2 regions of the Paraburkholderia caballeronis genome follow, and region 1 is predicted to be linked to the other one. Evidence: predicted binding sites of a transcription regulator. Region 1 holds the regulator's gene; the other holds the start of a gene.
What was found. Region 1 encodes FliA, which starts transcription of late flagellar genes. Its sites were predicted from a motif close to CTAAAGTTTNNNNNNNNNNNGCCGNTA; they were not measured.

Region 1 (15,646 bases):
CTGGTGCCGAAGGCGCTGTCGGTCACGGTGCTGCAGAAGGTGCTGCAGAACCTGCTCGAAGAGGGCGTGCCGATCCGCGACATGCGCACGATCATGGAGGCGCTCGCCGAAAACGCGCCGAAGCTCACCGATCCGTACGACCTGACCGCGGTGGTGCGGCTCGCGCTCGGCCGCGCGATCACGCAGCAGTGGTTCCCCGGCAACGGCGAGATGCAGGTGATGGGCCTCGACGCGAACCTGGAGCGGGTGCTCACGCAGACGCTGACGTCCGGCCCGAACCCGGGCCTCGAACCGGGCCTCGCGCACACGCTGCTCACGCAGACCGAGAAGGCGATGACGAGGCAGCAGAACATCGGCCTCGCGCCGGTGCTGCTCGTGCAGCACTCGCTGCGCGCGATGCTGTCGCGGTTCCTGCGGCGCAGCCTGCCGCAGCTGAAGGTGCTGTCGTATGCGGAAGTGCCCGATACGCGCACGGTGAAGGTCGTGAACGTGGTCGGGACCTGACGCGGGCGGGGTGCGCCGCCGGTTCGCTATCGCCGCCTATCCCGGCTCGCGTGCATCGGCTGGCGCCTTGCCGGCCGGCGCATGGTTTGCATGGAATCCATGCGGCGGCGTCGCTACGCGATGTTCCGCTTGCGGCGGCCCGCGCGGCGGGTGCTCCATGGCCCCTGCCCGTGGGTCAGCCGCGTCGCCGCCGTGCCGTTGCCGGCTTCGTCCGCGCTTCGTTTCGCCGCCCGCCCGTCCCCCCGCCTCCGGACGGTCCGCGCGAATTCCCCGAATTGCCCGCATTTCCCCGCGTTGATCCCTCGATCATGACGCGCGCTCCTTCGAAATAATCTCAACATCGGCAAAGGCCCGACGCGCGCATCCGGCGCGCGCGGCCCCGCCTCGCAGCAAACGACCGGCGGCGGATACGTCGCCTACCTCACCGGAGGTCAGCTTGAACATTCGCAAATTCATCGGCGCCACCAGCCGCGAAGCGCTGCGCCTCGTGCGCGAGGCACTGGGCGCGGACGCCGTGGTGCTGTCGAACCGTACGCTCGACGACGGCAGCGTCGAGATCGTCGCGCTCGCGGACAGCGACCTCGCGGCGATCGCGAAGACCGACGGCGCGGCGGCGGCGAATGGCGCGGCCCCGGCTCCGAAGACGCCGCGCACGGTCGCGCCGGCCGTCGGCTCGACGCCGGCTCCCGTGCCGAATCCGTATGCGAGCGGAATGCCCGATGTGTTCTCGTCGGTGTTCGGCGCAAGCCCGGAAGTCGGCGCGGACGGTTCGCCCGCATCGGCCGGGCTGGATGCCGACACGTTCGCGGACGCGCAGATCTCGCTCGCGCGCGACGCCGCGCCGATCCCGCGTCCGGCGCTGCGCCTGCAGGACGACGCCGCGCAAAACAACCCGGCCGCACGGCGCGCGCCGGCGGCCCCGACGGCCGCGCTTTCGCAGCAGCCGCAGCAAGACCCGGCCGACGCGCTCGCCGCCGCCGCGATGAAGCCGTTCACCGACACGCCGGTTCCGCCGCTGACGATGGCCGAATCGAATCCGTGGCTGCTCGATCACGCGCGCCGCATCGCGGGCAAGGAAGCGACGCGCGCGGGCATCACGCCGTCCGATGCGATGGCGAAGGGCCTCGGCTCGACCGCCGACCCGCGCGACGAGCCGGCCGACGGCGCCGCGCCGGACTGGGCGCGCGAAGCCGCGCAACTGGCCGCGCGCCGCGCGGCGCAGCGGCTCGGGCAGAGCCTCGAAGGCGACGAGCCGGGCGCGAATGTGAACCCGGGCGCGCAGCCCGCGCAGTCCACCCAGTCGGCGGCCGCGAGCGTCGGCGAGGCGGTGCGCGCGCGCATCGAGCAGGTCGTCAACGAAACGGTGATGAACGAACTCGCGGCGATGCGCGGGATGATGGAAGAGCAGTTCGCCGGCCTGCTGTGGGGCGAGCGGCAGCGCCGCAGCCCGATCCACGGCGCGCTGACGAAGCAGTTGTTCGCGGCCGGTTTCTCCGCGCAGCTCGTGAAGATGGTGATCGACCGGCTGCCCGAATGCGAAACCGCCGAGGCCGGCATGGAGTGGATCCAGTCGGTGCTCGAATCGAACCTGCCGGTCCTCGAAAACGAGGAAGCGCTGATGGAGCGCGGCGGCGTGTTCGCGCTGATGGGGCCGACCGGGGTCGGCAAGACGACCACCACCGCGAAGCTCGCCGCGCGCTGCGTGATGCGCTTCGGCGCGAGCCGCGTCGCGCTCCTGACGACCGACAGCTACCGGATCGGCGGCCACGAGCAGTTGCGCATCTTCGGCCGGATTCTCGGCGTGTCGGTGCACGCGGTGCGCGACGGCGCGGACCTGCAACTCGCGCTGAACGAACTGAAGAACAAGCACATCGTGCTGGTCGACACGATCGGCATGAGCCAGCGCGACCGCGCGGTCGCCGACCAGATCGCGATGCTGTGCAGCGCGGGCCGCCCGGTGCAGCGCCTGCTGCTGCTGTCCGCGACGAGCCACGGCGACACGCTGAACGAAGTCGTGCAGGCCTACGAAAGCTCGCCGGACAAGGCGCCGCTCAGCGGCTGCGTGCTGACCAAGCTGGACGAGGCGACCAATCTCGGCGGCGCGCTCGACACCGTGCTGCGCTACAAGCTGCCGGTCTATTACGTCTCGACCGGCCAGAAGGTGCCGGAGAACCTGTACGTCGCGACGCGGCGCTTCCTGATCCGCAGCGCGTTCTGCGTGCCGCGCGACAACTCGCCGTTCGTCCCGCACGAGGACGACATCCCGGCGCTGCTGTCGGCGCTGTCCGCGCGCTCGAACGCGCAGGCTCACGAGGTCCGGTTTGGATAAGTTCGTCACCGATCAGGCAGAGGGGCTGCGCCGGCTGCTTGCATACGAAGGTCCGCGCGTGATCGCGGTGACCGGCGGACCCGGCGCGCAGGGGGCCACGACGACCGTCGTGAACCTCGCGGCGGCGTTGACCGGTCTCGGCAAGAACGTGCTGGTGATCGACGAAACCGCGGGCGGCCAGTCGGTCGCCGCGACGCTCGGCGCCGTGCGCGCGGCGGACGGCTTCGACGCGCTGATGCGCGACGAGCTGTCGTTCGACGACGCGGTGACCCGTCACGCGCCGGGCTTCGGCGTGCTCGCCGCGCCGCGCGGCAATGCCGCCCGCTACTCCGCCGAACAGCTCGGCAGGGTGCTGAACGGCCCCGCCGACATCGTGCTGATCGACGCGCAGCTCGACGAAGACGGCGCGCTGTCACCGCTCGCGCTGCATGCGCACGACGTGCTGATCGTCACGCGGATCACCGCGCAGGAGATCACCGTCACCTACGCGTGCATCAAGCGCCTGCATTTCGCGCACGCGATCGGCCAGTTCCACGTCGTCGCGAACCACGTGCAGAGCCAGGCCGACGCGCAGGTGGTGCTGGACAACCTCGTCGGCGTCGCGAGCCGTTATCTGTCCGTGTCGCTCGACAGCGCCGGCTGCATCGCCGCCGACCCGCACATGCCGCGCGCGGTCGAGCTGGCGCGCTGCATCGTCGACGCGTTCCCGTCCACGGCCGCCGCGCGCGACTACCGGCGCCTCGCGTCCGAATTGCCGCACTGGCCGATGCGCCCGGCGCTGGCCGCGCGCTCGTCCGCGTCGATCGCCGAGGCGTCCGCCGCGTTCGCGGAACGCACGGGTCCGCTGTCGTCCGCCGACGGGCTCGGCGGCGCGCGCGTCGAAGGCCTGCCCGACGTTCCGGAAGTTTCCACCGATGCCAGGGTCACGGAGGCCGCGCCGGCCTACGCGAGCTGGCAGACCGGGCCGACCGCGCCGCGGCGTCCCACGCATCACGCGTGAGCGCCGGCAGCGCAACGGCTCCGGACCAGTAAGCAGGAGAGCACGATGTACAACGCTCAGGGAAAGATTTCGCAGGCCGATGTGCTGGCCAGATATGCACCGCTGGTGCGGCGGCTCGGGCTTCAGCTCGTCGCCAAGATGCCGGCGAGCGTTGACCTCGACGACCTGATCCAGGCCGGCATGATCGGCCTGCTGGACGCGGCGAGCCGCTACAAGGAAGACCAGGGCGCGCAGTTCGAGACCTACGCGAGCCAGCGCATCCGCGGCGCGATGCTCGACGAGCTGCGCAGCAACGACTGGCTGCCGCGCAGCCTGCGGCGCACGTCGCGCGAAGTGGAGACGGCGGTGCATCAGGTCGAGCAGCGGCTCGGCCGTTCGGCCACCGAGACGGAGATCGCCGATCACCTGAAGATGCCGCTCGACGAATACCAGTCCATGTTGCAGGACCTGCACGGCAGCCAGTTGATCTACTACGAGGACTTCGACCGCTCGGCGGACGACGAGCCGTTTCTCGACCGCTACTGCGTCGATCACTCGGACCCGCTGTCCGCGCTGCTCGACGACAGCCTGCGCGGCGCGCTGGTCGAGGCGATCGAGCGGCTGCCGGAGCGCGAGAAGCTGCTGATGTCGCTGTACTACGAGCGCGGGATGAACCTGCGGGAGATCGGCGCGGTGATGGAAGTCAGCGAATCGCGCGTGTGCCAGTTGCACAGCCAGGCGGTCGCGCGGCTGCGCACGCGGCTGCGCGAGATGGCGTGGGCCGAGACGGCAAACTGAGGCAGGCGGCGGCACACAGGCGCGGCGCGCATGAATGAAAAAGGCCGGATTCGTGAGAATCCGGCCTTTTTCTTTGCGCCGGGCAGCGCCGGTTATCCGGGCTGCCCGACGAAGGCGGGGGTTTTAAGCGTTACAAGCGTTACGCGCCGAATGCCGGCAGACGCCCGTCCGGACCGTACAGCATCGAGTTGCCGCCGCCGCGGCTCTCGCTGCGCAGGATCGCGAGCGCGCGGCGGTTGTGCTCCATCCGCGTGTTGACCATCATGCCGACCAGCAGGTTCGCGCGGCGCGCGCGGTCGGTCGAGCCCTTCAGCAGCGCCCACTGGCCCGACAGCCGCGCGTCGCCCGCGCACGCCATTTCGATGCCCTTGCGGCCGCGCGGCAGGCCGAGACCGGTCAATTGCGCGTCGCGCACCTTTTCCAGTTGCGCGAGCCGCTGCGTCAGTTCGGTCTTCTGCTCGACGATCGACGGCAGCGACGCGAGCGCGTCGTTCGACGCCAGCGCCTTTTCTTCGTAGGCGAGCAGCGAGGCGAATGCCTCGACGGTGGCGTGTTCGTCGATCAGCGTGGCGAGCAGGGCGTCTTTCATGGCGAACCCGGGTCAGCGGTCAATGTGTCAATGGGTCGTCGGTTCAGTTGTCCGACGGTTGAAGCAGGCTGCGCGCCGTTTCCAGCACGCCGTCAGCGATCTTGCCGGTGTCGATCTGCAACGTGCCGTTGCGGATCGCGTCCTTGATCGACTCGACGTGGGCCGTGTCGATGTCCGCGGCGCCGGACGCCGCGAGCGAACGAAGTTGCGACGACAGCGACGACAGGCTGACGCTCGCGTCGCCGCCGCCGGATGCCGTGGCGCTCGCGCCGCCGGTCGACGCACTGCCGGCCTGGCCGGCGGAACCGCCTTGCTGGGTGCGCGCTACGCCGTCTTGTGCCGACCGCGCACGGGACTGACTCGAATCAATTTTCACGATGGGCTTTCCTGATCGATTTGAACGAGATAACGGCATCGACCGGCCCGAACTTTAGCACTGAAGCCCCGGCGTTACACCCTGTTACGTGTGCTGGCGCTCATATCTGCACTTCCACCGTCGCCGCGTCCTTCACGACGCCGGTGACGATCTGGCCCCCGCTTGTCCGCACCTGCACCTGCTGGCCCGGCGCCGCGTTGTTCAGCACGCTGCCCTCGGTCGAAATCGTGAAACTCGGGCCGACGGCGACGAGCTTCACGGTCTGCCCGATCACGACCGACGACGCGCTGCGCAGCATGTCGGTGCGCAGCGGCAGGCCGGCCGCGATGCGCGCGAGCGACACCGCGCCGAGCGCCTGCGACGGATCGGTGATCACGGTCTGCGGCAGGCTCGCGAGGTCGCCCTCGCGCGGCAGCAGGTCGGTGGCGGCGAGCGAGTCGCCGGGCGCGATCGGGCGCGCCGCGGTGTAGTAGGTCACCTGGACCGCGACGCGCGCCTGCACGTACAGCGTCCACGGCCGCTCGCCGACGCAGCGGATGCCGACCGTCGTGCGGCCCCACATCCGCGCGCCCGGCGGCAGGAACGGCTCCAGCGACGTGCACGCGGCGAGGCCGCGCGGAAACACCTGTGCGACGGTGATGCTGACGCGGCCTGGCAGGCCGGCCGACTGCTGTTGCAGGAACGCGAGCGCGGCCGCGCGGACCGATTCGCCGTCCTGCTGGCCCGGCGGCGCCGGTTGCGCGGCCGCGGCCGGCGAGTTGTTCATGGTGCCTGCGGCATTGGCGGCGTTTGCGTTCGCCATGGCCGGCGCGCTTGCGGCATTCAGCGCAGTCCTCGGCATGGCGACGGCGACCGCCGGCAGCCGGGCGGGTTGCTGCGCGTCGACGGTGACCGGCACGACGCGGTTCGCGGCCGGCGCGACGCTTACGCGTTGCAGCGCGGCCGGCGCGCGTTGCGCGGCCATCGGGACGGCAGGCCCGTTCGCCGCCGGCGGCACCGCGCGCTGGCCGGGACCGGGGATCGTGACGATCTGCGGCGCGGACGTATCGGCGCCCGCGTCGGCCGCCGCGCGCTCGCCCGGTCCGGGAATCGTGATCGTGCCGGGCGGCGTGGCCGGGCGCGACGGCGCGGCGATCGCGGCAGGCGTCGGCAGCGGCGCGTTCGCGGCGGCGCGCGCGTTCGCGTTCGCCTGAAGCATCGCGTTCATCGCCGCCGCGTCCGCGCCGGAGCGGTCGCCGGGGCCGGCGATGTAGACCGGCCCGCCTTCCTGCTGCTGCGCCTGCGCGTTCGCGGCGAGCGCCCAGCCCACGCAGCCCAATGCGCAGCCGAGCATGCCACTGAGCACGGCACCCGCGAGCGTTCGGCCGGACGATGCGCGCGCCGTCATCCGGCGGGGGCCGGACGGGACCCGCGCGCCGCGCTCGGCGGGGGCGCGGGATCGGACTGGCTGCGACATCGTCGTTCTCCATCGAATGCACTGGTACGCATCGCATTCTAGGCGGCGGCCCCCTCGCCCTAATGTCGAATAGAGGGGGGCTTACCCGGCTATTCGTCCGATTGGTTGTTGCACTGCGCCCCTAACATTCCTCTCCATGCGAAAAGGTGCGCGAGTCTCGTCCGCGCGCCGTCGCCGCCCTCATTGTCGCCGTAACGGCGTAACGGAGAGATCCCGATGCTGGACAAACTCGACGCGGAATTTGCCTTCGGCCGCGAAGCGCTCGACGTGCGCTCGACGCGCCAGACGCTGCTGTCGTCGAACATCGCGAACGCGGACACGCCGGGTTACCAGGCGCGCGACGTCGATTTCAACGCATCGCTCGCGGGCGCGCTGAAGCGCGTCGGCGCGAGCGGGCCGTCCGGCATGGCGGCGGGCAACGGCCGGCCGCTCGCGATGGCGCAGCCGGTCAGCGTGTCGAGCGGGATGACGCTCGCGGCGACCGAAGCCGGACACATGGCGGGCAACACGCGGCTGGAGCCGACGGGCGGCCCGTCCGACAACTACACGAGTCCGCTGATGTACCGCGTGCCGGTGCAGCCGGCGCTCGACGGCAACACGGTCGATCTCGACACCGAGCGCGTGCAGTTCGCGGACAACTCGCTGCACTTCGAGAGCGGGATGACCGTGCTGTCGCAGCAGATCAAGACGATGCTGTCCGCGATCACGTCGGGCAGCTGAGCGCGGCAGCGAATGCGCGCATAGCGACACAGCAGCAAAGCAGCAAACCACACGCAACGTAGAGACCAACGCAAAACGTCCACTGAGGTGAACGAGCCATGCCATCCCTGATGAACATCTTCAACGTTGCCGGCTCCGCGATGTCCGCGGAGTCGCAGCGTCTGAACGTGACGGCGTCCAATCTGGCGAACGCCGACAGCACGACCGGGCCGGACGGCCAGCCGTACCGCGCGAAGCAGGTCGTGTTCGCGGTGAACCCGCTCGGCGGCGCGCATACCGCGTCCGGCCAGCAGGTCGGCGGCGTGAAGGTGACCGGCGTGGTCGACGACCCGACGCCGATGAAGACCGTCTACGACCCGGAGAATCCGGCCGCGAACGGCGACGGCTACGTGACGATGCCGAACGTCGATCCGGTGCAGGAAATGGTGAACATGATCTCGGCATCGCGCTCGTACCAGGCCAACGTCGAGACGCTGAACACGGCGAAGCAGCTGATGCTCAAGACGCTGACGATCGGCACCTGATACGGATAAAAGGAGAAAGCGTTGACCACCAACACCAGCATCGGCGGCAATTCCGCCACCGTGTCGCAGCAGTTGCTCGACACGATGAACGGCACGAATTCGTCGTCGTCGTCCGCGAGCGGCACGAGCGGCGCCGATCTTCAGCAGACGTTCCTGCAACTGCTCGTCGCGCAGCTTCAGAACCAGGATCCGACCGATCCGATGGACAGCTCGCAGATGACCTCGCAGCTCGCGCAGATCAACACGGTGTCCGGCATCCAGTCGCTGAACGACTCGCTGTCGTCGCTGTCGACGCAGCTGTCCGCCGGCCAGAACGCACAGGCCGCGCTGCTGATCGGCTCGACCGTGCTCGCGCCGTCGTCGAGCGTCAGCGTGTCCGACGGCGCCGCGACCGCGATCGGCGTGTCGCTGCCGGCCGACGTGTCGGACGTCACGGTGACGATCACGAACAGCGCCGGCAAGGTCGTCAACACGGTCGACCTCGGCCCGCAGTCGGCGGGCAACGTGCCGCTCACGTGGACGCCGAAGGACGCGCAGGGCAACGTGCTGCCGGACGGCACGTACACGATCTCCGCGACGCAGACCATCAACGGCAAGACCTCGTCGGCGACGACGCTCGCCGCGAGCCAGGTGCAGAGCGTGATCCAGCAGGCGGACGGCTCGGCGGGCCTCGCCCTTTCGAACGGCAACACGGTCCCGCTTTCGAGCGTCGCGGCCATCCTCTGATTCAGGAACGGAGAAATCCATGGGCTATCAGCAAGGCTTGAGCGGTCTCGCCGCGGCGTCGAACGACCTCGACGTGATCGGCAACAACATCGCGAACGCGAACACTGTCGGCTTCAAGCAAAGCACCGCGCAGTTCCAGGACGTGTACGCGAACACGCTCGCATCGTCGGTCAACACGCAGATCGGTCTCGGCGCGTCGCTGTCCGAAGTGCAGCAGGACTTCTCGCAGGGCACGATCACGACGACCGGCCAGTCGCTCGACGTCGCGATCAACGGCAGCGGCTTCTTCCAGATGTCGGATAACGGCTCGATCACGTATTCGCGCAACGGCGTGTTCCAGCTCGACCCGAACGGCGACATCGTGAACGCGCAGGGCCTGCAGCTGATGGGCTACGCGGCGAACGCGAGCGGCGTCATCAACACGGCGTCCACCGTGCCGCTGCAGGTGCCGACGACGAACCTCGCGCCGCAGCCGACCGCGAACGTGGACGCGTCGGTGAACCTGAACGCGCAGCAGTCGCCGCCGGCCACGACGCCGTTCAGCGAGAGCGATTCGACCTCGTACAACTACTCGACGTCGGCCGTGGTCTACGACTCGCTCGGCGGCAAGCAGACGCTCAACGTCTACTACGTGATGAATTCGACCGGCAACTGGGACGTGTACGCGGGCACCGCGGGCAACGCGACCCAGGTCGGCTCGATGCAGTTCGACCAGGGCGGCAACCTGACGTCGCCGACGAACGGCGAGATGACGGTCACCGTGGACCCGACCGACGGCGCCGCGACGAACCAGCAGATCACGATCAACGTGACCGGCACGACCCAGTACGGCTCCGCCAACGGCCCGTACAACGTGCAGCCGGACGGCTACGCGACCGGCCAGCTGACGGGCTTCACGGTCGGCGCGGACGGCACGCTGACCGGCCAGTATTCGAACGGCCAGACCCAGGCGCTCGGCCAGATCGTGCTCGCGACCTTCAACAACCCGAACGGGCTGCACGACCTCGGCGGCAACGAGTACGCGCAGACCTCGGAGTCGGGCGCGCCGCAGGTGTCGACACCGGGCAGCACGAACCACGGCTCGCTGACGGGCGGCGCGATCGAGGCGTCGAACGTGAACCTGACGAACCAGCTCGTCGACCTGATCACCGCGCAGCGCAACTACCAGGCGAACGCGCAGACGATCAAGACGCAGCAGACCGTCGACCAGACGCTGCTGAACCTGTAACGCGGCACTCGCGATCCGGGCACATCATGGACCGACTGATCTATACGGCGATGACGGGTGCGAGCCAGGCGCTCGAACAGCAAACCGTCGTCGCGAACAATCTGGCGAACGTGTCGACCACGGGTTTTCGCGCGCAGCTCGCGAACTTCCGCTCGGTGCCGATGGCGTTCGGCGACGGCTCGTCCGTCAACAACGACACGACCCGCACGTTCGTGCTGTCCGCGACGCCGGGTTCGGACATGACCCCGGGCGCGATCACGCACACCGGCAACCCGCTCGACGTCGCGGTGCAGGGCCAGGGCTGGCTCGCGGTGCAGACGCCGGACGGCAACGAGGCGTACACGCGCGGCGGCAACCTGCACGTGGACGAGAACGGTCAGCTGATGACCGCGAACAACCTGCCGGTGCTCGGCGGGCAGGGGCCGATCGCGGTGCCGCCCGGCTCGGAAGTGACGATCGGCTCGGACGGCACGGTGTCGGCGCTCGCGCCGGGCAACCCGCCGAACACGGTCGCGATGATCGACCAGCTGAAGCTCGTGAACCCGCCCGCGGGTTCGATGCAGCGCGGCGACGACGGCCTGTTCCGGACCGCGGACGGCAATCCCGCGGACCCGGACCCGACCGTGCAGGTCGCGACCGAATCGCTCGAAAGCAGCAACGTCAATCCGGTCGCGGCGATGGTGTCGATGATTACGAACGCGCGGCAGTTCCAGCTGCAGACCAAGATGCTGCAAACCGCCGACCAGAACGAGCAGAGCGCCAACCAGCTGCTCAATTTCAGCTAAGTTTGACGACCCGCCGGCCGCGCGACGCGCGGCCGATGGACGAAAAGAGGATTCACCGTGAACCGTTCGCTCTATATCGCCGCCACCGGCATGAATGCGCAGCAGGCGCAGATGGACGTCATCTCGAACAACCTCGCGAACGTGAGCACCAATGGCTTCAAGGGCTCGCGCGCCGTGTTCGAGGATCTGATGTACCAGACGCTGCGTCAGCCCGGCGCGAACTCGACGCAGGAAACCGAACTGCCGTCCGGCAGCCAGGTCGGCACCGGCGTGCAGCAGGTCGCGACCGAGCGCCTGTTCACGCAGGGCAACCTGCAGCAGACCGGCAACTCGAAGGACGTGGCGATCAACGGCCAGGGCTTCTTCCAGGTGCAGATGCCCGACGGCACGACGCAATACACGCGCGACGGCTCGTTCCAGACCAACCAGCAGGGCCAGCTCGTCACGTCGAGCGGCTACCAGGTGATCCCGGCGATCACGGTGCCGGCGAACGCGCTGTCGCTGACGGTCGGCAGCGACGGCGTCGTCACGGTGACGACGCCCGGTTCGAGCAACAACACGACGATCGGCTCGCTGCAACTGGCGATGTTCATCAACCCGACCGGCCTGCAGTCGAACGGCGAGAACCTGTACTCGGAAACCGCGTCGTCCGGCGCGCCGACGATCACGACGCCGGGCCTGAACGGCTCCGGCACGCTGAATCAGGGTTACGTCGAGTCGTCGAACGTGAACGTCGTGCAGGAACTGGTGAACATGATCCAGACCCAGCGCGCGTACGAGATCAACAGCAAGGCGGTCACGACGTCCGACCAGATGCTGCAGACCCTGAGCCAGATGTCGGTGTGAAGCCGCTGTCGCAATCGAGCTAGTCCGTTGGTGAAACGCATGGCGCACTCCGTCCGTATCCATTCCCGCAAGCGCGTCCCGTCGCTCGCCGCCGTCGCGGCGGGCGCTGCGCTGGCCGTGCTCGCGGGCTGCGCGATGGTGCCGAAGCAGCCCATCACGCAGCAGCCGATGACGGCCGCGCCGCCGATGCCGCCCGTCAACTCGTCGCCCGGCGCGATCTTCAATCCGGGTTACGCGGGCCGTCCGCTGTTCGAGGACCAGCGTCCGCGCAACATCGGCGACATCCTGACGATCGTGATTGCGGAAAACATCAACGCGACGAAGTCGTCCGGCGCGAACACGAAGCGCGCCGGCTCGTCGTCGTTCTCGGTGCCGACCGCGGGTTTTCTGAGCGGCCTGTTCTCCCGCACGAACCTGAACGCCCAGGGCGCGAACCAGTTCGACGCGACCGGCGGCGCGAACGCGTCGAACACGTTCAACGGCGTGCTCACCGTGACCGTGACGAACGTGCTGCCGAACGGCAACCTCGTCGTGTCCGGCGAGAAGCAGATGCTGATCAACCAGGGCAACGAGTTCGTGCGCTTCTCCGGCGTCGTGAACCCGAACACCGTCGCCGGCGACAACTCCGTGGCGTCCACCGAAGTCGCCGACGCGAAAATCGAATACTCGGCGAAGGGCTACATCGACGAAGCGGAAACGATGGGCTGGCTGCAACGCTTTTTCCTGAACGTCGCGCCATGGTGAAGATCCGCTTCCACGGCCGCCGCCGTTCGTCGTTCAAGGACGCGCTCGTCGCGCTCGGCGCGGCGGTCAGCCTCGTGTTCGCGTGCGGCGTGCTGCTCGCGTATTCGGGCAGCGCGCGCGCGGAGCGCGTGAAGGACCTCGTGTCGTTCCAGGGCGTGCGCGACAACCCGCTGATCGGCTACGGCCTCGTGGTCGGCCTCGACGGCACCGGCGACCAGACCACCCAGGCGCCGTTCACGACGCAGACGCTCGCGAACATGCTCGCGAACCTCGGCATCTCGATCAACAACACGTCGGGCGCGAACGGCGGCGGCAGTTCGGCGCTGACGAACATGCAGCTGAAGAACGTCGCCGCGGTGATGGTGACGGCGACGCTGCCGCCGTTCGCGCGGCCCGGCGAAGCGATCGACGTGACCGTGTCGTCGCTCGCGAACGCGAAGAGCCTGCGCGGCGGCACGCTGCTGCTGACGCCGCTGAAGGGCGCGGACGGCCAGGTGTACGCGCTCGCCCAGGGCAACGTGGCGGTCGGCGGCGCGGGCGCGTCCGCGAACGGCAGCCGCGTGCAGGTGAACCAGCTCGCGGCGGGCCGCGTCGCGGCCGGCGCGATCGTCGAGCGCTCGGTGCCGGCGCCGGTCGCGCAGGCGACGGGCCTGCTGCAGATGGCCGTCAACGACATGGACTACGACACGACGCAGCGCATCGTCGCGGCGATCAACAACATGTTCGGCGCGGGCACCGCGACGCCGCTCGACGGCCGCACGATCCAGGTGCACGGGCCGACCGATCCCGGCCAGCAGGTCGGTTTCATCGCGCAGATCCAGGACCTCGACGTGCGCCCGGCGCAGCCGGCCGCGAAGGTGATCCTGAATGCGCGCACCGGCTCGATCGTGATGAACCAGATGGTCACGCTGCAAAGCTGCGCGGTCGCGCACGGCAATCTGTCGGTGGTCGTCAACACCCAGACGGTCGTGAGCCAGCCGGGCGCGTTCTCGAACGGCAACACCGTCGCCGCGCGGCAGTCGCAGATCCAGCTGAAGCAGGACAACGGCTCGCTGAAGCTCGTGACCGCCGGCGCGAACCTCGCCGACGTCGTGAAGGCGCTGAACGCGCTCGGCGCGACGCCCGCGGATCTGATGTCGATCCTGCAGGCGATGAAGGCGGCAGGCGCACTGCGCGCAGACCTCGAAATCATTTAAGGACTTGCGACGATGGACAACTCGAAAGTCACTTCCAGTCTCGACCTGACGAACCGCTTCGCGCTCGACGTGCAGGGCTTCGACGCGCTGCGCGCGGCCGCGAACGCCGCGCCGCAGCAAGGCGTGAAGATGGCCGCGAAGCAGTTCGACGCGGTGTTCACGCAGATGATGCTGAAGAGCATGCGCGACGCGACGCCGAGCGACAGCCCGTTCGATTCGCACGACGGCGACACGTTTACGTCGATGCTCGACCAGCAGATGTCGCAGCAGATGTCGTCGAAGGGCATCGGCGTCGCGGACGCGATGATCAAGCAGTTGACCCGCAGCATGGGCGGCGGCGCGGACGGCATGGGCGGCGGCGCGAGCGCGGGCAACCTGAAGATGCTCGACGCGCTCGGCCGCGCATACGGCAATTCGGCCGCGAACGGCGCGCTCGCGAGCGGTTCGGGGTACGGCGCGAACAGCGCGCTCACGCCGCCGCTGCGCGGCAACGGCGATTCGCCGGACACCGACGCGTTCGTCGACAAGCTCGCCGGCGCGGCGCAGCAGGCGAGCGCCTCGACCGGCATTCCGGCGCGTTTCATCGTCGGCCAGGCGGCGCTCGAATCCGGCTGGGGCAAGCGCGAGATCCGGCACGCGGACGGCTCGACGAGCCACAACGTGTTCGGCATCAAGGCGACCCGGGGCTGGACCGGCAAGACCGTGACCGCGACGACGACCGAGTACGTGAACGGCCAGGCGCATCGCGTGCAGGCGAAGTTCCGCGCGTACGATTCGTACGACGACGCAATGGCCGACTACGCGAGCATGCTGAAGAACAACCCGCGCTACGCGTCGGTGATCACCGGCTCGCGCAGCGCGGAAGGCTTCGCGCAGGGAATGCAGCGCGCCGGCTACGCGACCGACCCGCACTACGCGAAGAAGCTGATGTCCATCATGCAGCAGATGGTGTGACGTCCGCCGGGCGCGGACGCGTTCGGCGCGGATCGCGCGGGTGTTCTGCGGGTGGGGCTTCCCGGCAGGCGGCGCGAAAACTTTTTGCAGAGCGGCCCTAAACTTTCGGGACGCTTTGCCGCTATTGCAGATGAGCAAGCAGAGGGCGGCCATCCGCCCGGCGGCGCGCGCGACCGAAGACGGACGCAGCGCCCGCAAGTCCACGAAATTCCGGCAAGCCCATGAATACCGTAGAGTCGAACCACACGGAGTCGGATGAAGACGACGGCCACGATTATGGACGTCGCAATCCGCTCGAAGTCGGCGTTCAGCTGCGTAATCTTCTCAACCGCGGCGATTTTCTGACGCTCCATTACCGGAACGGCCAGCTCGTCACGCGCATCCTCGACGTGGACGTGCGCGGTCGCACGTTCGTGTTCGACTGGGGCGCGCTGCCCGAGCAGAACCGCGATCTGCTCAACGTCGAGTTTTGCCAGTTCCGCGCGTCGCCGGACGGCGTGAGCGTCGATTTCAGAACGCCCGCGCCGCAGCAAACCCAGTTCGAAGGGCGGCCGGCGTTCGTCGCGCCGTTTCCCGAAGTGCTGTTCTACCGGCAGCGGCGCGAGTATTTCCGCGTCGACACGCCGGTGTTCGAGCCGTGCATGTGCAGCGGCGAGCTGCCCCACGAGGGCGGCCACTTCGACTACGAAGTGCGCGACCTGTCGCTCGGCGGCGTCGGCCTGCGCACGACCGACGAACGCGTGGCCTCGCTCGTGGTCGGCTCGGAGATTCCGGGCGCGACGCTCGAACTGCGCACCGTCGGCAAGCTGTCCGTCGATCTGTGCCTCGTCGCGCTGCGCGTGATCGACCAGCCCGACGGCGTGCGCCGCTATCACCTCGGGTTCCGCTTCGA
Region 2 (15,646 bases), 930 kb from region 1:
GAGCCATTTCACGCGGCACTTCAGGCGGGTGTTCGGCGTGCCGCCGGGGCGCTGGCAGTCGTCGTGATGCGCGGGAAGCGTTGCAGTGTCGGGCGTTGATATGGCCCGGCAACGCGTTCGCCGTTCGCCGTTCGCCGTTCGCCGTTCGCCGTTCGCCGCAGCGTAAGTCCGCGATCACCGCCTTCGGCCATCGCGTCACAACCGCATGCCGGCCGCCACGCCAACCTGCCCCCTCCCGTCAGGCACCCGCCCACCCGCAAGAACGTACAAGCCACCCGCCGCGCAACCCGCTAAGCTGCGATCCCGCATCAGGAGGACAGCTTGACCCCGCATCCCGCCCGTTTCCAGGAATTCGTCGCCGGCGCCCGCGACACGATCCCGATGATGGTCGGCGCCGCCCCGTTCGGCGTGATCTTCGGCACGCTCGTCGCGTCCGGCCCGCTGTCGCCGTGGCACGGCCAGATGATGTCGCTCGCCGTGTTCGCCGGCTCCGCGCAATTCATCGCGCTCGGGCTGATCGCATCGAATGCGAGCTTCGCGGTCGTCTGGGCGACGACGCTGATCGTGAACCTGCGCCACGTGCTGTACAGCGCGACGCTCGCGCCGTACGTGTCGCACCTGCCGCTGCGCTGGCGGCTCGTGCTCGGCGGGCTGCTCACCGACGAGGTGTTCGCGGTCGCGTGGGCGCATTTCCGCCGCCGTCCGCCCGGCGACGACGTCTCGCCATATCACTTCCTCGGCTCCGGCGTCGCGATGTACGTGAACTGGCAGCTCTGGACCGTCGTCGGCCTGCTGTTCGGCGCGGCGTTCCCGGGGCTCCAGTCGCTCGGCCTCGACTTCGCGATGGTCGCGACGTTCATCGCGATCGTCGTGCCGCAGCTCGTCGCGCTGCGCTACCTCGCGGCGGCCGTGACCGCCGGCGCGCTCGCGTTCTTCTGGCAGGACTGGCCGTACAAACTGGGGCTGCTCGGCGCGGTGCTCGCGGGCGTCGCGGTCGGCGTCGCGCTGTCGTTGCCGCGCGGCGCGCGCGTTCCGGCGACGGAGGCACGCCGATGAACTACGTGTTGCTGATCGCCGGGATGGCTGCGATCACGTGGCTGATCCGCACCGCGGTATTCGTACTCGGCGAGCGGCTCGTATTTCCGCCGCTCGTGCGCACCGCGCTCGGTTTCGTGCCGGTCACCGTGCTGACCGCGATCATCGTGCCGATGGCGGTGTCGCCGCACGGTCACGGCGCGGAACTGAGCTGGCGCAACCCGCAACTCGTCGGCGCGCTCGCGGCGATCGCCGTCAGCGCGATCACGAAGCGGCCGCTGCTGACGATCGCGGTCGGGCTGGCGGTGTTCTTCGTCTGGCAGGGCGTCGTGCTGCGGTAGGGCGAGAGCGAGGGCGAGGCCGGGACGGCCGGCGAATTCCACCGCCACCTCGTCACCGCTGCCCAAAAAACATGCCGCCGGAACACCCGAGCAACGCCCCTAACCCCAACGCTCAAGTTTCGCTCCCCCCCGCCGTTAAACCCGTTGAGGCCCGTTCGGCCGCGCCGTCCGTCGCTCGTCGACGGCCGCGCGGTCATGCGGCGCCTGCCGCATCGCCCGGCGTCGCCCGCCGGGCTCGCCGCAGTCTGCAAGCCAGCCGGCGGCAACGACCACACGGGGCAACAACATGGGGAACATCACCCTCAAACTGACGGACGAAACGATCTCGTCGCTGCGCAAGGACTTCGACGCGTTCCTGCGCGTGTCGCTGAAGCTCGATCCGCACTTCGCGACGCCTTCGTTCGAGGACTTCCTGCGCGCGAAGCTGCTCGACAACATGGTGCCGCTCACCGAGAACGCGGTGCAGCGCATGTTGCAGGGCGGCCAGTACGCGTGGGCGAAGCGCACGCTCGACAAGGAATTCCCCGATGTGGTCGCCATCCTGATGCGTCAGGCCGCGCAGTTCGGATTCGGTTTCGCGTCGCGCCCCGAGTGGACGCCGGACGAACTCGCGAAGCAGTGCCGCGACTGGGCAACCGCGATCGTCAACGAGGCGCAGGCCGACGAATCGCTGATCGATCCGCTCGCGTCGCAGATCAAGTCGGCCGCGCAAGACATCCAGGCGCTCGAAGAGCAGATGCAGACGCCCGCGTGGCGGCTGTCGGAGTCGCTGCGCCAGCGGATCTACGAGGCGAAGCTCGCGTGCGAATCGAGCACCGGCAGCGTCGCGCGCGAACGGCTCGGCGAGCTGCGCGGGCTGCTGCGGCTCGCGATCACGCACGGCGCGTTCCAGAAGCAGGAAGCGCAACAGATCATGGAGTACATGCGCCTCCTGAAGCCGGAAATCTTCGTCGAGGAGCCGGACGACATGTTCACGCGGCTCGCGTCGTGGCTGCGCAACTTCTTCTCGCCGCCGGCGCGCAACGTGCCGCAGCGCCAGTCGCGCTGACGCGGGGCCGGCGGCGGCGGCGCGCCGGCAGCGAAAAAACGAAAAAAGAACGTCCCGCAGCCGGCTCCCGCCGGCTCAATCCCACATCTTCCTGAGCTTCGCGCCGATCTCGATCTTCGCCTGCGCGGCCGCCGCGAGTCCCGCCGCGGTCGGCGCGGCGACGACCGGCGCGGGCGGCCACGCGCGCGACTCGAACAGCGGCAGGATCGGCGCCGGAATGAAGCGCGTGCGCGACGCCCACACGTGGCGGTCGCCAGACGCGGTCTGGTTGTACACGTAGAAACGCTGCGGCACGACGATGTGCAGCTCTTCCTTCGCACGCGTCATCGCGACGTACAGCAGACGCCGCTCCTCGTCGATCTCGTCGTCGCTGCCGGTGCCGAGATCCGACGGAATGCAGCCGTCGACGCCGTTCAGCACGAACACGTTGCGCCACTCCTGCCCCTTCGCCGAATGGATCGTCGACAGGATCAGGTAGTCCTCGTCGAGCAGCGGCACGCCGGATTCGTCGCTGGTCGCGTCCGGCGGATCGAGCGTCAGTTCGGTCAGGAACCGCTCGCGCGACGGATACGTGCACGCGATGCTCTCCATCTGCACGAGGTCCGCGTGGCGCGCGGCGGCGTCCTCGTGGTTGCGCTCCAGATGCGGCTCGTACCAGCGGCGCACCCGTTCGAATTCGCCGGGCCACGGCGTGCGGCGGCCGCAGACGGCGTCCATCAGCGCGACGAACGCGGGCCAGTCCTCGGCCGCGCGCGGCGGCGGCGCGAACGCGGCGAGCGCGTCGGCGGTCCGGTACGCGCCGCTGCACGCGGCGACCTGGTCGAGCAGGCGCGCCGCATTGGCGGGGCCGACGCCCGGCAGCAGTTGCGCGACCCGAAAACCCGCGACGCGGTCGAGCGGATTCTCGGCCCAGCGCAGCACCGCGAGCACGTCCTTCACGTGGACGGCGTCCAGAAACCGCAGCCCGCCGAACTTCACGTACGGGATGTTGCGCCGCGCCAGTTCGATTTCGAGCGCCGCGCTGTGGTGCGCGGCGCGAAACAGCACCGCCTGGTTCTTCAGCTTCATTCCGGCCTCGCGCGCTTCGAGCACCTGCTCGACGACGTAGCGCGCCTGCTGCGCCTCGTCCGCGACGGTCACGAGGCGCGGCCGCTGCGCGGACGCGCGGTCGCTCCACAGGTTCTTCGTGAAACGCTCGGTTGCCGCGTCGATCACCGCGTTCGACGCCGCGAGGATCGGCTGCGTCGAGCGGTAGTTGCGTTCCAGCGTGACCTGGCGCGCGGGCGGATCGAACTGCGCGGGAAAGTCGAGGATGTTGCGCACGGTCGCGCCGCGAAACGAGTAGATCGCCTGCGCGTCGTCGCCGACGACCGTCAGGCCGCGCCCGTCCGGCTTCAGCGCGAGCAGGATCGACGCCTGCAGCCGGTTCGTGTCCTGGTATTCGTCGACGAGCACGTGGTCGAAGCGGCCCGACAGATCGGCCGCGAGCGACGGCTCGGCCGCCATGTGCGACCAGTACAGCAGCAGGTCGTCGTAGTCGAGCACGTCCTGCTTCTGCTTCGCGTCCACGTAGGCGGCGAACAGCGCGCGCAGTTGCGGCTCCCATTCGGCGCACCACGAGAACGCGCGCGCGAGCACGTCCGCGAGCGGCTCGCCGGTGTTCACGACGCGCGAATAGATCGCGAGACACGTCGATTTCGACGGAAAGCGTTTTTCCTTCGCGGACAGCCCGAGTTCGTGCCGCACGAGGTTCATCAGGTCGGCCGAATCTTCGCGGTCGTTGATCGTGAAGCCGGGCGCGAGGCCGATCCGGTCCGCGTACTCGCGCAGCAGCCGCGCGCCGACGCCGTGGAACGTACCCGCCCATGTGAGGCCGTGCGCGAGCGCGGCCGCCGCGCGCGGCACGCCGGACGCGATCCGCGCGACGCGGCGCGTCATCTCCTGCGCGGCGCGGCGCGAAAACGTGAGCAGCAGGATCCGGTGCGGGTCGGCGCCGTTCAGCACCAGATGCGCAACGCGGTGCGCGAGCGTGCTGGTCTTGCCCGAGCCCGCGCCGGCGATCACCAGCAGCGGCCCCGGCAGCCCCGCCGCGCCGGCCGCGCGGTCGCTGCCGTGCTCGACCGCCGCGCGCTGCGCGTCGTTCAGCTTCGACAGCCACGCGGCGACGTCGCGCGCGACATCGGGATCGGTGCCGGCAGCAAGGCCGGCGGAGGGGGAATCGACTACGGAGGACACGGCGCAGGGCTACGGATCAGTGGGCGGCGACGCATACTGTATATCCATACAATCGGGGCCGCAAGCGGATCGGACGGGATCGGATCGGCGCCGATCGGGATTCGATCCGGCGCCATTTTCCGGCAGCTTCGCCGAAAACGGCCCCGGTCCGCGCCCGTCATGGCGTCACGGCTGCGGGTTGCCGCCCTGCGACTGCGCGGGCGTCCCCTGCATCTGCTCCTTCATCTCTTCGTTGGCGGCCTGCCGGTCGGCCTTGCGATTGGTTTTCGCGTCCTTCACGTGGTCCTTGTACTGCGACTTCGCGGCCTTCTTCGACTGGTGGTAATCGGCGCTCGCCTGCGCATCGGCATTGCGCTTCTGCACGAGCGGATCGGTCGGCGACGGCGCGGTCAGGTTCTGCGGCACGGGCGTCGCGCCTTGCAGGCCAACCCCGGGCGCCGCCTGCGGCGTGTCCACGCCTGCGGCGGCAGGCGCAGCGGTCTGCGCAAAAGCGGCGGCGGTAAACATCGACAACGCGGTGCCGGTCAGCAGCTTGCGGATCTGGATCATGGCGGAATCCTCTCTGAAGTTATGGTTCCGGACCGGCTGGAACGCATGCCGGCCCCCGGGCGAGCATTACCGAAAAGCAGCACGCTCTTTTCAGGGACACGCCGTTTTTGGGTGAAGTTCGTCGTTTCCCGGCACCGTTACAGAAGGTTTCATTTCCTGACAGATGGGGCGCGCGACGAAAGCCCACCGGGTGGACCCCGCATGCGCCAGGCAAGGCGGCCACGCGTGGCTTATGATGCGAACCCTTCCGATCCAGACCGTACGACGCCCGCCATGCCCAACCTCGATTTCACGCTGACCGGCGATTACGTCGAACTGCACAACCTGCTGAAGATCACCGGCCTCGCGGACAGCGGCGGGACCGCGAAGCAGATCGTCGCGTCCGGCGCGGTGAAGGTGGACGGCGAAGTGGAACTGCGCAAGACGTGCAAGGTGCGCGCAGGCCAGGTCGTGCTGTTCGGCGACACGCGGATCGCGGTGCACGAAGCATCGTGACGGCACGCCGGCCGCTTTCCCGCGGCCAATGCACCATTAGCGTGCCTCATGATCGACAACGGGGCATTCTGGCCATAAGCTGGCGGTTTCCTCCCTTTTCCTTTCGGGCGGCGCGGATTCCCGCGCCACCCGCATTTTGATGACCCGCTCCCCGACCGTCGCGCAGACCGCGACGCCGCCCACGCTGACCCGCCACGCGGCCGACACCGCGCGCCTCGCCGCGCCGCTCGCGATCGCGCAACTGTCGCAGATGGCGATGGGCGTGACCGACACCGTGCTGCTCGGCTCGCTCGGCCCGGACGCGCTCGCGGCCGGCGGCCTCGGCGCGAACCTGTTCTTCGTGGTCGTCACGCTGCTGCAGGGGATGCTCACGTCGGTCAGCATCAGCGTCGCGCACGCGCGCGGCGCGAGCAACGACAGCGACGTGCCGCGCATCTACTGGACCGGCTTCGTGCTGGCGCTGCTGCTGTCGGTGCCGGCGTTCGCGCTGCTGTCGTTCGCCGCGCCGCTGCTCGCCGCGTTCGGCGAGCCGCAGCCGCTCGCGCAGCACGTCGGCGAATACGCGGCGGTGCTGCGCTGGGGCGCGCCCGCGAGCCTCGTCGGCGTCGGGCTGATGCGCTCGTTTTTGCCGGCCATCGGCGCGGCGCGGCGGCTGCTCGGCGTGTCGATCGGCAGCGTGTTCGTGAACGCGTTCCTGAACTACGGGCTGATCCACGGCGCGTACGGGCTGCCGCGGCTCGGTTTCCTCGGCTCGGCGGCGGCGACCGCGATCACGATCTGGCTGACGACGCTCGTGCTGATGCTGCTGCTGCACCTGCGCCCGCGTTTTCGCCACTTCGTCGCCGCGCGCCGGCCGACGATGCCGCTGATGGGCGAACTGTTCGGCCTCGGCTGGCCGGTCGCGATCACGTATGGCGTCGAGGCGATGCTGTTCCTCGTGACCGGCCTGCTGGTGGGCTTGCTCGGCGAGTCGCAGCTCGCCGCGCACCAGATCGCGCTGAACGTCGCGTCGGTGTCGTTCATGGTGCCGCTGTCGATCGGCCAGGCGGCGAACGTGCGGGTCGGCTACTGGGCCGGCGCGGGGCAGCCGCTCGCCGCGCGCCACGCGGGGTTCGTCGCGCTCGCGCTCGGGGTCGGTTTCATGTCGTTGTCCGGACTCGTGATGATCGCCGCGCCGCACTGGATCGTCGGGCTGTACCTGCATCTGGACGACCCGGCGAACGCGCCGACCGTCGCGCTCGCGGCGACGCTGCTCAGCGTCGCCGCGCTCTTCCAGATCGTCGACGGCGTGCAGACGGTCGGCTCCGGCTGCCTGCGCGGACTGAAGGACACGCGCATCCCGATGGTCGCGGCGACGATCGGCTACTGGGGCATCGGCTTTCCGACCGGCTACGTGCTCGCATTCCGGTTCGGGCTCGGCGCGCCCGGGCTGTGGTGGGGACTCGCAGCCGGCCTCGCGAGCGTCGCGCTGCTGATGACGCTGCGCTTTCACCGGCTGAGCGGCCGCCGCCCGGACGGCGCGCGGGCGGCGCAATAGGGCTGCCGGCGCGCCGTCCGGCGGCCGCGCGTGGCCGGGCCGCCTCCCCCGCCGCCCTGTCACGCCGGTTACAATGACCCGCCACCGCGCGACGGGCCGCCCCCCCAAAAGGACACGAGGAGACATCCGGCGGACCGCGCGCCGCCCCCCGCCGCATCACCCGCGCCGGCGGCGTCCGTGGCCGGCCGCGACCCGCGCCGCGCACGCGCCCTGCGTGCAGCCCGACCCATCCGATAAAACGACGAACTCACTTCTCACGGACCTCGTTCATGCTCGCCCCGATCACCCGTCTGTTCCCGCTCTGGGCCGTACTCGTTTCGCTCGGCGCGTATTTTTCGCCGGGCTCCGTCGCCGGCATCGCGCCGCACGTGACGACGCTGCTGATGATCATCATGCTCGCGATGGGCGTCACGCTGTCGTTCGCGGACTTCCAGCGCGTGTTCACGCGGCCCGCCCCGGTGCTCGCCGGCATCGTGCTGCACTACCTCGTGATGCCGCTCGCCGCGTGGGCGATCGCGAAACTGCTGCGGATGCCGCCCGACCTGACCGCCGGCATGGTGCTGGTCGGCAGCGTCGCGAGCGGCACCGCGTCGAACGTGATGATCTATCTCGCGCGCGGCGACGTCGCGCTGTCGGTGACGATCAGCGCGCTGTCGACGCTCGTCGGCGTATTCGCGACCCCGCTCCTGACGCGGCTCTACGTGGACGCGTCGATCGTCGTCGACGTGCGCGGGATGCTGCTGAGCATCCTGCAGATCGTCGCGCTGCCGATCGCGATCGGCCTCGTCGTGAACCGCGTCGCGGGCGGGCTCGTGCGCCGCGTCGAGCCGCTGCTGCCGCTCGTGTCGATGGTGTCGATCCTCGCGATCATCGCGGCGGTGGTCGGCGGCACGCACCAGAGCATCGCGACGGTCGGGCCGCTGGTCGCGCTCGGCGTCGTGCTGCACAACGGGATCGGGCTGCTCGGCGGATACTGGGGCGGACGCCTGCTCGGCTTCGACGAATCGGTGTGCCGCACGCTCGCGATCGAGGTCGGGATGCAAAACTCGGGGCTCGCGGCGACGCTCGGCAAGCTGTACTTCTCGCCGCTCGCCGCACTGCCGGGCGCGCTGTTTTCGGTGTGGCACAACCTGTCGGGGTCGCTGCTCGCCGGGTTCTGGGCCGGCAGGCCGGCGCGCGGCAGCGGGCGCGACGCGGACGAGGCCCGCGCGGCGGGGGTCGCGACACGGCGGGGGTGAGTCCGATTTTCGGGGCGGGCGGCCGACGGCGCTTGCTTGCGGCCGTGTTGAGCAGCGTGGTCCCGTAACGCTCCGCTCCGGATTCTCGCCCGCAAACCCAGCAGGCGCACTTGCCGGTTCGCCGGTTCGCCGGTTCGCCGGTTCGCCGGTTCGCCGGTTCGCCGGTTCGCCGGTTCGCCGGTTCGCCGGTTCGCCGGTTCGCCGGTTCGCCGGTTCGCCGGTTCGCCGGTTCGCCGGTTCGCCGGTTCGCCGGTTCGCCGGTTCGCCGGTTCGCCGGTTCGCCGGTTCGCCGGTTCGCCGCTAGAGTCTCCCTGATTTCGGCGATCCGGCAAGCCTTCTGCCCTTTCCAGAGACTCTCCTTTCGCCAGCCTGGCGCGTCCCGGTCACACGCGATTGGTGGCCGCCTGCCGCACCGTTCCCGCCGTCCGTCGCGACAACGCCCGTCGCAGCCTGACCGCCCAGCCGATCATCCGAGTACCGATCGCCGCAAGCGCCCCGCACTCCGGCTCCACGAGCGGCGTCAGCGCGCAGCACACCGGTTCGTCCCAGCCGCCGATCCACACGCGCTCGCCCGCTGCGAGCGGCAGCGCATCGCCGGGGAACAGCCAGTAGTCCGCGGCGTCGCGCTCGACCGTCACCCAGACCCGCCCCGTCCGCGCCGTCAGCACGGTCCCCCTCATGACCCGCACCCCGCGGCATGCGCCGCGTCCGACCATCAGCACATCGCGGCTCGCCGTTTCGCCGTCCATCCTCGCCCCCATCGTTCCTGATGCGAGCGAGTGTCGCGCGCCGCCTGGCGGGGATGTTTCCGACTCGCATGAAACGACGAATCCGCACCCCGGACTTCAAGGACCAGGCACGCGCCATGCGCATCGCGCGGCGCGGCCACCCCGCGCCGCGCGGACCGACCGGCGGCTTCCCTTAGAATCGTCGCTGACCGGGCAGCCACCCGAATGCGAACGATCACGCCCGCCCCGCCCTGGAGGAACCGCTTGCCCGCGCACCCCGCCCTGCCCGATCCCCGCACCCCAGAGCGCCGCGCGGCAACGACGAGCGCGACGCCGTCACCGGCCGCGAGCGCCCGCGCCCCCGCCAGCACGGGTCGCCACGCGCTCCGTCGCCTCGCCGCCGCGCTCGCCTGCCTGCTGCTCGCGACCGCGTGCGCGACCCGGCCGCCCGCGTCCGCGTACACGCGCTCGGCAACCACCGCATTGCCGACCTCGACGCCGACGCCGCTCGCCGCCGCGCTCGCCGGCCCGGAACGCGCGCATCCGGGCCAGTCCGGCTTCCGCCTGCTGGTGACCGGCACCGACGCGCTGCAGATGCGCGTCGCGCTCGCGCGCGCGGCGACGAAAACGCTCGACATGCAGTACTACATCGCGAACGAGGACACGACCGGCAAGCTGCTGCTCGGCGCGGCGCTCTACGCGGCCGATCGCGGCGTGCGCGTGCGGATGCTGGTCGACGACCTGAACTTCCACGACATCGACCGCCTGATGGCCGCGCTCGACACGCATCCGAACATCGAGATCCGCGTGTTCAACCCGTACGGCAGCGCGCACGAAAGCATGTTCACGCGCACCGCGAACCTGTTCACGAACATCGACGCGTTCACGCGCCGGATGCACAACAAGGCGATGATCGCGGACAACCAGATCGCGATCGTCGGCGGCCGCAATCTCGGCGACGAATACTTCAGCGCGAGCACGACGCTGCAGTTCAGCGACCTCGACCTGCTGACGGCCGGCCCGATCACCGCGCCGATCTCGCAGAGCTTCGACGAATACTGGGCGAGCGACGACGCGTATCCGCTCGCGGTGCTGAACCGCCGGCGCTTCGACCCGCACGACCTCGACGTCGCGCGCGACGACCTGCGCCGCCACTGGCACGACAACGCCGATCCATACAACGCGAAACCGCTGAACGCGACGCCGCTCGCCGCGCAGATCGCCGGCGACCAGTTGAGCCTCGTGTGGGCGAACGCGCGTTTCGTCGCCGACTCGCCGCAGAAGATCAACGCGCCGTCGGACGGCCAGGTCGGCGACGCGATGCAGGAGCTGATCGACCAGATGAACGGCGCCGAGCACAGCGTGCTCGCGTTCTCGCCGTACTTCGTGCCGCACGACGCGGGCGTGAAAGTGCTCGGCGCGCTGACCGCGCGCGGCGTGCGCGTCGCGATCCTGACGAACTCGCTCGCCGCCACCGACGCGGTCGCGGTGCAGGCCGGCTACAGCCCGTACCGCGTGCCGCTGCTCGAAAACGGCGTCGAGCTTTACGAGTTCAAGCCGCAGCAGAAATCGCCGCGGCTCGGGCTCGTCGGCTCGCGTTCGCGCGCGAGCCTGCACGCAAAGGCGTACGTGATCGACCAGCGCACGCTCGTGATCGGCTCGCTGAACCTCGACCCGCGCTCCGCGCACCTGAACACCGAACTCGCGCTCGTGATCGACAGTCCGCCGCTCGCCGAACAGACCGCGCGGCTCTTCGACACCGCGACGTCGCCGGCCGTCAGCTACCGCGTGACGCTCGCGACGCCGGCCGAACTCGCGCAACTGCGCGGCAGCGCGGCGCCGCAGTCGCGCCTCGTGTGGACCGACAGTGACAACGGCCTGCTGCGCACGTACAACCTCGATCCGCATGCGGGTTTCTACCGGAACGTGTTAACCGGGCTATTCTTGCTGTTGCCGCTCGACAGCCAGCTATGACGCGAAGCCTTTCCGGCCGCTGACACCCCGGTCTTCCGCGACCGCAGCGCCAGCATTCCTGTACAGCCAGCCGCCGCGGTCCCGCTCGCGCGGCGGCCCATCGCGGCCGCCGCATCGGGCAAAGCGGACCGCGTGCGAGTCCGGCACCGCCAGTCAACAGCGCCGGCGCGCACTGGGCGCGCCGGCGCCATCGTGCAATCAACACGGAGTGTCAACATGACAGAAGACGTACGTATGGAGCGCGACACGTTCGGCGAGATCGCCGTGCCCGCCGCGCGCCTGTGGGGCGCGCAGACGCAGCGCTCGTTGCAGAACTTCCGCATCTCGACCGAGAAGCAGTCGCCGGAACTGGTCACCGCGCTCGCGTGGATCAAGCGCGCGGCCGCCGAGGTGAACCTCGGCCTCGGCGTGCTCGACGAAAAGAAGGCGCACGCGATCGTCGAAGCGGCCGACGAGATCGTCGCGGGCAAGCATGCGGGCGAATTCCCGCTCGCGGTCTGGCAGACCGGCTCCGGCACGCAGACCAACATGAACCTGAACGAGGTGATCGCGAACCGCGCGAGCGAACTGCTCGGCGGCGAACGCGGCGAAGCGCGCAAGGTGCATCCGAACGACGACGTGAATCGCGGCCAGTCGTCGAACGACGTGTTCCCGACCGCGATGCACATCGCGGCCGCCTACGGGATCGTCAGGCATCTGCTGCCCGCGCTGAAGACGCTGCGCGACACGCTCGACGCAAAGTCGAAGGCGTTCGCGGACATCGTGAAGATCGGCCGCACGCACCTGCAGGACGCGACGCCGCTGACGCTCGGCCAGGAGTTCTCCGGCTACGTCGCGCAGCTCGATCACGGAATCAGGCACGTCGAATCGGCGCTGCCGCACCTGTACGAACTCGCGCAGGGCGGCACCGCGGTCGGCACCGGCCTGAACGCGCATCCGCAGTTCGCGGACCAGGTCGCCGCGGCGATCGGCAAGTTGACCGGGCTGCCGTTCGTGTCCGCGCCGAACAAGTTCGAGGTGATGGCCGCCGCCGACGCGCTGGTGTTCGCGCACGGCGCGCTGAAGACCGTCGCCGCGAGCCTGATGAAGATCGCGAACGACGTCCGCTGGCTCGCGAGCGGCCCGCGCTGCGGCCTCGGCGAACTATCGATTCCGGAAAACGAGCCGGGCAGCTCGATCATGCCGGGCAAGGTGAACCCGACGCAGTCGGAAGCGGTGACGATGCTGTGCTGCCAGGTGTTCGGCAACGACGCGGCGGTGAACTTCGGCGGCGCGAGCGGCAACTTCGAACTGAACGTGTTCCGGCCGATGATCGCGCACAACGTGCTGCAGTCGATCCGGCTGCTCGCGGACGGCGCACAGAGTTTCAACGATCACTGCGCGGTCGGCATCGAGCCGAACCGCTCGCGCATCGACACGCTGCTGAACGAATCGCTGATGCTGGTGACGGCGCTGAATCCGCACATCGGCTACGACAAGGCCGCGCAGATCGCGAAGAAGGCGCACAAGGAAGGCACGACGCTGAAGGCCGCCGCGCTCGCGCTCGGCCACGTGACCGAACAGCAGTTCGACGACTGGGTGAAGCCGCAGGACATGGTGGGCAACCTCAAGCGCTGACGGCGCGTCCCGCGCGGGTCTTCTACTGCGAAGCGAAGGCGGGCGCGCCGCCTTCGCTTCTTTCAACTACGCGGCGCGGCTCAGACCGCGCCCTTCACGACCTCTTCCGGCTTCAGTTCGACGATCGCGTCGAGCGCCTCCTTCACGTCCATCGCGTACTTCGCGAGGCGGTGCTGCTCGTCGGTCTGCGGGACGAACGGCGGCACGGGGATCGGATTGCCGTTCTCGTCGACCGCGACGAACACCACGAGACAGTCGGTCGTCAGCCGCAGCTGGCCGCTCTTCGGGTCGCCCGCGTGCACGGTCACGTGGATGTGCATGCTGGTGCGGCCGGTCGCGACGACGCGCGCGTGCAGTTCGACCATGTTGCCGACGAGGATCGGCCGGCGAAAACGGATATTGCCGACGCTGACCGTCACGCAGTAGCGGCCGGACCAGACCGCCGCGCACGCATACGCGGTCTCGTCGATCCATTTCATCAGCGCGCCGCCGTGCACCTTGCCGCCGAAGTTCACCGAGGTCGGCTCGGCGAGGAAGCGGAACGTCGTCTCGGAGCGTTCGAGGGGAAAGGCTGGGGTAGGCATGTTGGCTCCGCGCGTGGGGTCGTGAGTATTAGCCCCGCCTGCGTGACGGGATCGTAAGCCGTTGGAAACGGCTGGAAAGGCGTCGATTATACGGGCGCAATAAGGACAATGTGTCGCAGGGACGCCGCAGGGGTGAGTGTTGGCGCGGTGGGCGCGGGCGGTTCGCGGTTCGCGGTTCGCGGTTCGCGGTTCGCGGTTCGCGGTTCGCGGTTCGCGGTTCGCAGTTCGCCGTTCGCCGTTCGCCGTTCGCCGTTCGCCGTTCGCCGTTCGCCGTTCGCCGTTCGCCGTTCGCCGTTCGCCGTTCGCCGTTCGCCGTTCGCCGGAGCCTATGCCGCCGAAAACCGCGCGCGATAGTCGAGCGGCAGCACGCCGAAGCGCCGCTCGAACGCGCGGCGCAGGTTCTGCTCGCTGCCGAAACCGCAGTCCGAGGCGATCCGCTTCAGCGGCAGCCGCGACTGCGCAAGCGCGTGCGCGGCCGCTTCGACGCGCATCGCCGCGACGGTCCGCGCGGGCGTGCGGCCAACCTCGTCGGCGTAGCGGCGCGCGAACGTGCGCGGGCTCATCCGCGCCTGCTCCGCAAGCCGCTCGACGCTCAGGTCGACGTGCAGGTTCGCGGCCATCCAGCCGTGCAGCGCGTCGAACGGGCCGCCCGCCGAGGCCTGCGCGGCCAGCGCCTCGCTGAACTGCGACTGGCCGCCGGGCCGCTTGATGAACACGACGAGCCGGCGCGCGGCCTGCATCGCGACCGCGTGGCCGCAGTCGGCGTCGATCAGCGCGAGCGACAGGTCGATGCCGGCCGTCACGCCCGCCGACGTCCATACCGCGCGGCCGTCGCGCTCGTCACAGATGAAGATCGGCTCCGGATCGACGTGAACCTTCGGGAAGCGGCGCGCAAGCTGCGCCGCGTTGCGCCAGTGCGTGGCCGCGCGGCGGCCGTCGAGCAGCCCGGCGGCGGCCAGATAAAAGGCGCCGGTGCAGACCGATGCGACACGCCGCACGCGCGGCGCGCAATCCGCGATCCATGCGGTCAGCCGCGCGTCGAGCGAGGTCGCGTCGTCGATCGGAATGCCGGGGACGATCAGCGTGTCGATCGACTCGGGATCGAGCGCGTCGAGCCGCTGCGTGACGATCGGCAGGCCGGCGAACGTCGGCAGCACGCCGCCGTCGATCGACGCGATGGTGGTCCGGTACGCGTGCGGCCCCGGACCGGCGTTCGGCCCGGCCGCCGCCGCCATCGTCAGCTCCGCGCGCCAGAACGCCTCGACCGGACCGCACGCGTCGAGCAGCACGAGATCGGGGGCGACGGCGAACACGATATGGCGGACGGGCATGGCGATGGCGCGGAAGAATCGATGCCACCATCATCGCATCGTCCGCGCTGGCAGTCAGCATGAATTGACATCAATTCCTGCCAACCGTCTGACGCGACGGAGATCAGTCGTGGTGGAACGTGATGCCTTCGTCGACGGTGCCGTACATCGAGATGCCGCCGCCGCCCGAAGGCGGCCCGCCCTGTGCGCACGCCGCGCACAGCAGCGCGAGCGCGGCAACGGCAAGAATCCTTTTCATGACTGCATGACCGCTGGGAAAGAGACGTCGATTCTAGCGCAGGCGGGCAGCGTGTCGTGGGTTCATCGGCGCGGATGAGCGGGAGGAAAACCACGAGCGGCGCGGCTGAACAACCGGTGCGGCGAACCTGAGCGGCGAGCGGGCGCGGCCAACCGAGGGACGGCAACCCGTCCCGCAGCAGCAATGCCCGTCAGCCGGAACGAGCGACGCGCGTCCGCACGTTGCCGCGCGCCGCACCGGCGGCGGTGAAATCCGGCATTCCATGTTTCACCACTGCCTGAAACGTCGAATACCCCACTGCGCTACAGTGGCCCCCATCGCCATCCCTCACGAGAGCCGCAATGCCCGCCCCGCTCCCCGACGATTCGAGCCATTTCCCAGGCCTGTCCCGGATCGGCGCGCTGCTCGCCGACCCGGGCCGCGCCGCGATGCTGTGGGCGCTGATGGACGGCAGCGCGCGCCCCGCCGGCGAACTGACGCTGATCGCCGGCCTGTCGCCGTCCGCCGCGAGCGCGCATCTCGCGCGGCTGACCGACGGCGGCCTGCTCGCGCTCGACGTGCGCGGCCGTCACCGCTATTACCGGATCGCGACGGCGGACATCGCCGCGTCGATCGAGGCGCTCGCGAACGTCGCGCAGGCCGCCGCGCCGCAGCGGCCGGTGCCGCGCACGGCGCGCACGGTGCCGCTCGACCTGC

Region 2: BLV92_RS06065 (DUF4088 family protein) is a predicted target of FliA. The motif match lies at 1,488-1,514, and genes of this name have one in related genera.

What each region holds. Positions count from the first base shown of each region.
Region 1 is NZ_FNSR01000001.1:412,645-428,290, forward strand. Features, by position in the region: gene flhA (flagellar biosynthesis protein FlhA) at 1-504, shown strand, start outside; gene flhF (flagellar biosynthesis GTPase FlhF) at 941-2,833, shown strand; partial or broken gene BLV92_RS01760 (MinD/ParA family ATP-binding protein) at 2,826-3,662, shown strand; gene BLV92_RS01765 (RNA polymerase sigma factor FliA) at 3,879-4,610, shown strand; gene BLV92_RS01770 (flagella synthesis protein FlgN) at 4,750-5,199, opposite strand; gene flgM (flagellar biosynthesis anti-sigma factor FlgM) at 5,243-5,575, opposite strand; gene flgA (flagellar basal body P-ring formation chaperone FlgA) at 5,676-7,031, opposite strand; gene BLV92_RS01785 (flagellar basal body protein) at 7,248-7,751, shown strand; gene flgC (flagellar basal body rod protein FlgC) at 7,850-8,275, shown strand; gene BLV92_RS01795 (flagellar hook assembly protein FlgD) at 8,297-9,001, shown strand; gene flgE (flagellar hook protein FlgE) at 9,021-10,229, shown strand; gene flgF (flagellar basal-body rod protein FlgF) at 10,256-11,014, shown strand; gene flgG (flagellar basal-body rod protein FlgG) at 11,072-11,860, shown strand; gene flgH (flagellar basal body L-ring protein FlgH) at 11,900-12,604, shown strand; gene BLV92_RS01820 (flagellar basal body P-ring protein FlgI) at 12,598-13,800, shown strand; gene flgJ (flagellar assembly peptidoglycan hydrolase FlgJ) at 13,813-14,754, shown strand; gene BLV92_RS01830 (flagellar brake protein) at 14,976-15,646, shown strand, end outside.
Region 2 is NZ_FNSR01000001.1:1,345,771-1,361,416, reverse strand. Features, by position in the region: gene BLV92_RS06080 (AraC family transcriptional regulator) at 1-67, shown strand, start outside; gene BLV92_RS06075 (AzlC family ABC transporter permease) at 382-1,056, shown strand; gene BLV92_RS06070 (AzlD domain-containing protein) at 1,053-1,376, shown strand; gene BLV92_RS06065 (DUF4088 family protein) at 1,663-2,424, shown strand; gene BLV92_RS06060 (ATP-dependent helicase) at 2,500-4,578, opposite strand; gene BLV92_RS06055 (hypothetical protein) at 4,825-5,208, opposite strand; gene BLV92_RS06050 (RNA-binding S4 domain-containing protein) at 5,482-5,703, shown strand; gene BLV92_RS06045 (MATE family efflux transporter) at 5,843-7,240, shown strand; gene panS (ketopantoate/pantoate/pantothenate transporter PanS) at 7,510-8,478, shown strand; gene BLV92_RS06030 (DUF2917 domain-containing protein) at 8,862-9,227, opposite strand; gene BLV92_RS06025 (phospholipase D family protein) at 9,432-11,180, shown strand; gene fumC (class II fumarate hydratase) at 11,397-12,797, shown strand; gene BLV92_RS06015 (acyl-CoA thioesterase) at 12,878-13,381, opposite strand; gene BLV92_RS06005 (GlxA family transcriptional regulator) at 13,708-14,712, opposite strand; gene BLV92_RS32865 (hypothetical protein) at 14,816-14,950, opposite strand; gene BLV92_RS06000 (ArsR/SmtB family transcription factor) at 15,292-15,646, shown strand, end outside.